Regions from separate parts of the Microbulbifer maximicatervae genome, predicted to be linked through region 2. Evidence: predicted binding sites of a transcription regulator. Region 2 holds the regulator's gene; the other holds the start of a gene.

Region 1 (2,406 bases), 1.8 Mb from region 2:
GTGTCTCGCTACCCATTGCTATCTACCTAACGATCACTAATTGGCCGCTATTTAATCTTAGAAGATCTCTCTTCATCCCTAAGCGTTAGCACTTCATAACCGTCACAAGTTACCAAAATCGTATGCTCCCATTGGGCCGATAGCTTTTTATCCTTAGTTACTACAGTCCAGCCATCTTTCTTGAGTTTGGTTTTACGATTTCCCTGATTGATCATGGGCTCAATGGTAAATGTCATTCCCTCCTGCAAAACTTCACCGGAACCAGGCCGCCCAAAGTGAAGAACCTGAGGTGCTTCATGCATTTCCCGGCCAATACCGTGGCCACAATATTCCCGTACGACACTGAAGCCGTTGCGCTCGGTATGGCGCTGGATTGCATTGCCGACATCACCAAAAGTAACTCCCGGCTTTACCGTGGCAATACCGGCCCACATAGCTTCATAGCAGGTGGTTACCAGTTTTCTGGCAATAGGGGTCACGGTACCGATGCTATACATTTTGCTGGAATCCGCAATATAGCCAGATTTCTCCAGGGTAATATCCACATTGATGATATCTCCCTCCCGCAGTAGCTGCTTATCACTGGGCATGCCGTGACAGACTACTTCGTTGACTGAGGTGTTCAGAGCGTAGGGATAATCATATTGCCCCTTGCTGGCGGGGCGGGCATTGAGTTCATTGACAATAAATTCTTCTACCCGCTCATTAATTTGCATTGTCGAGACCCCCGGTTCAATAAAGGCGTCCAGCATGGCAAATACACGACTCAACAATTGGCCCGATTGGCGCATTAACTCCTGCTCATCAGGAGTCTTTATTTTTATTTCACTCACGTATCAGCTCTTCCAGGGTTAATGCCTGATTGCGCAGCAACTTCTTACACAAGTCGCTGTAGCTTAATTCCGGGTTCAGCTCCGCCAGCATCCCAATCTTGATCCAGTACTCCGCCTGGGAATTAATTGAACGGGCCATCACCGTACTGGCCTTGCGAATCTCATCGTGTAGCTCATCGGATATCTTGACGATGCCCATAACCCTAACCTTGATATACTTTATATATAAATTGTATACGAAACATATAAAAGTGCACAATAGATAAACAGAATATTAATATGCAACTTATTGCATAGCTCGATAGGGGGCGCTATGGTTGAGGAATAAAAACAATAGTGGCGAGGCCATCATGACAGAGACCCCTGAGAAGAAGCGCAGTGCCCCAAAACCAAGCCGGCTGCGTATTGGTCGGCGCTATCGCCCGAGCCGCCTGGAAGGCAATTACGACGCCATTATCATCGGCTCAGGCATTGGCGGTCTGACTTGTGCTGCGATGCTCAGTGCCATGGGCAAGAAAGCACTTGTCCTTGAGCAACACTACACTGCCGGGGGATACACCCACGCCTATGACCGCAATGGTTATGAGTGGGATGTCGGCGTCCACTATATCGGCGATGTGGGCGAACACCCCACCATGACCCGCAAGATCTTCGACTTTATTTCCAATAACCAGTTGCACTGGGCGCCAATGGACAGCACCTATGACCGCATCTGTATTGGCGATAAACAATACGACCTGAAAGCCGGCCGCCAGCAATTTATCGATGAGTTGGTCAGCCACTTCCCCGATGAGCGCGCGAATATCGAGGAGTACCTGCAACGGCTGAATGTGGTTGCCAAAGCCATGCAGCGACTGGCAATGGAAAAAATGCTGCCCTCCTGGTGTGGGCCTTTTATTCGCCTGTGGAGAAAGCTGCGCGAACCCGCCTGGCTCAATAAAACCACCCGCGAAGTTCTCAGTGGAATCACCAGCAATGAAAAGCTGATCTCTGTGCTGACAGGGCAGTGGGGTGATAATGGCATGACCCCATCCGAGGGCAGCTTTATTATTCACGCCCTGATCGCCAAGCATTATCTCTATGGCGGTTACTATCCTGTCGGCGGCGCCAGTAAAATCTCCGAAACGATTATTCCCCAAATCCAGGCCAGTGGTGGAGATGTATTTACCTATGCCAAGGTGGAAACCATCCTGATGAATGGGGATCAGGTTCGCGGTGTAAGAATGTCCGACGGACATGAAATCGAAGCACCATTAGTTGTCTCCGGCGCAGGGGTATTTAATACCTTCGAGAAGCTGTTACCGCGCAGTACCAGTGAGCGCATGGGATATATCCGCGACCTGGACACCGTCAACCGCTCCATGTCTCACCTGTGTCTGTATATTGGCTTGGAAAAAACAGCGGAAGAATTAAACCTGCCCAAGACCAATTACTGGATCTATTCCAGCGATCAGTACGAAGAGGATATGCAGGCCTTTATCGACGATCAGGATAAGGAAATACCGCTAGTCTATATTTCGTTCCCGTCTGCGAAAGACCCCACCTTTACCCAGCGCTACCCGGGCCGCGCCAC
Region 2 (2,406 bases):
TGCTTCAGTGGCATCGCTCGCTGAGTGAGTTGGTGGTGAGGCAGCGCGCTCACTTGGATGAATGTTAACTAATACGCTTACTCGACCTCGGTGAACTTCTGAATAGGTTCGTAATATTTCTGCGAATTTTGAAGGTTGTAGATATTAGGCGTACCTCTGCGAGAAAGTTCGCTGTCCTTTGAGTGGGCCACAATGGGGTAGTTGTGGCCCACTCGACACAACCTGTGTAACGTATAAAGCAATTCACTCTTCTCTTGTGATCTCTTCAGTGGTTTAGATAATCCTTTGATACAGCGTGCTGGTAATAGACTGCCTCGAAAGTCAGGAGCCAGAAGCCTCTCAAATTGGAGGAATGAAACTTATCGCAAGCCTGTGGTACACTGGGCGCAAACTGTTGTGCCGTGAAGGAAAAGCGAATGTCCTCCGAAACTTTTGAAATAATCGAGCTGGCTAATGGCGATGTAGCTTTGCGTCGTGCTGGCCATAAAGAGGACCCTTTGGTAAGCATTTCTTTTTCTGCGGAAAGCCTTCAGTTTCTGCGCAAGAACAAGGTTGCTGTGGCAAGGGCTATGTTGGAAGCGGGTATTGAAGCCGTACAAAATCTAGACGATCTTGAGGCTGGTTACTTCGAGGAAGAAGACGATTTAATGCCGGTAAATCATACTATTCACTAACATCAGCGTTAGTTCGAGTCTTAACAACAGCGGCCAATGGCCGCTGTTGTCGTTTTTGGGGGCTTAAGGCGTTTGGCGAATAACCCCTACGGCTAATCCCTCAATCACAAAGTTCTTATCTCTCATATCGACTTGAATTAACTCAAAGTCATCATTTTCAGGTAGCAACTGAACGGTTGCCTGATTTCCCTTGCGGCGAAAGCGTTTCACTGTGACTTCGTCATCGATACGGGCAACGACGATTTGGCCATTGCGCACTTGCTCGGTCTTTTGCACTGCCAGCAAGTCTCCATCGAGAATGCCCGCATCTCGCATACTCATACCATGCACCCTCAACAAATAATCTGCGGGAGGATGGAAGAAGCTCGCGGGCAAGTCGCAGTAATCTTCAATATGTTCGCTGGCGAGTATGGGATTCCCCGCAGCTACTCTACCCACAATCGGCAAGCCGGATTGGTGATCCGGAATTCGAATGCCTCGGGAAGCGCCGGCAACCATCTCAATGGCGCCTTTTCTGGCGAGCGCTTTCAGGTGTTCCTCGGCGGCATTGGGTGAGCGGAAGCCGAGTTCCTGGGCAATTTCTGCCCGCGTTGGCGGGTAGCCAGTTTCATCCAGATAAGACTTGATCAGGTCGAGAACCTGGGACTGACGAGCGGTGAGATTGGTCATAGATTTACCTAGTTTTCTGTATTTATATACAGTTGCTGGAATTATATACAGATTTGTTGTTCGTGCAATCCTCAGGTTTTAGTCTTTGTGAGCTGCTACATTGATGGAGAAAGTAAAGAGAGAAGAAAGCGTTGAAGGAACTGACAAAGAGGGAAAAATAATGCTGGATGCAAAAATGCCGGAAGCCTGGAGAGTGCTTCGTATTCAGTCTGAATTGGTAGATGGGATAGAGCGGCTGATAGCGTTAGGTGGTGCAGTGACAGTGTTTGGAGGGGCGAGATTTACAGAGGACAGTCCTGAATATCAGCAGGGGGTAAAGTTGGGAGAGTTGCTCGCGGCTGAAGGGATCCCCGTGATTACCGGTGGTGGGCCGGGGCTGATGGAGGCTTGTAACCGAGGGGCTTTCGGGCAGCCCGGCGCATCAATTGGGTTAAACATAGAGCTGCCTTTTGAACAGGCGGCAAATCCATATCAGGACATTAGTTTGAACTTCCGATACTTTTTTGTACGGAAATTTATGTTTGTAAAACACGCACTTGGATTCGTTGGACTTCCCGGTGGCTACGGCACGTTGGATGAGCTGTTTGAAGCTCTTACCTTGGTGCAAACGCAGAAAGTGCGGCGTTTCCCAATTGTGTTGGTAGGTAAGCGTTACTGGAGCGGGCTGTACGATTGGTTGGTAGATACAGTGTTAGAGCGCGATTGTATCGATGCCAGTGATCTAGACCTTTTTCATATCGTTGATAGTGTGGAGGAGGCTGCGGCCCTGATTATGAAATATATGCAGGTGAAGGAATAATTATTCGGGCGATCTTAAAATACCGAAAAAATTTTCAAAGTTATTTTTGTTAAAGCTGCCTCCGGACTAAAAGGCTATGCCGGCTGGTGGGGTGGCGTACTTGCACAAGTTGGCGGGAGATCAACTCCTGCAGTATTGATCTTACCGCCTGACATACATTTCCCTGTTATTTTTACTCTTGTACCTTGCTGAGTGGAGAGCTTAGCTGGCGGGCTCTAGATCAGTGAGAATATGCTACTCTGGCGTCGATTAAACGTATGTTTT

What was found. Region 2 encodes LexA, which represses DNA repair genes until DNA is damaged. Its sites were predicted from a motif close to ACTGTNTNTANANACAGT; they were not measured.
Region 1: the regulator LexA is predicted to act here: its motif matches at 1,050-1,067, upstream of ACJJIS_RS22620 (ParD-like family protein).

The regions. Positions count from the first base shown of each region.
Region 1 is NZ_CP174334.1:5,167,494-5,169,899, reverse strand. It holds gene map (type I methionyl aminopeptidase) at 48-833, opposite strand; gene ACJJIS_RS22620 (ParD-like family protein) at 826-1,032, opposite strand; gene ACJJIS_RS22615 (phytoene desaturase family protein) at 1,184-2,406, shown strand, end outside.
Region 2 is NZ_CP174334.1:1,736,111-1,738,516, forward strand. It holds gene ACJJIS_RS07520 (DUF6586 family protein) at 1-68, shown strand, start outside; gene ACJJIS_RS07525 (hypothetical protein) at 417-674, shown strand; gene lexA (transcriptional repressor LexA) at 738-1,343, opposite strand; gene ACJJIS_RS07535 (LOG family protein) at 1,447-2,142, shown strand.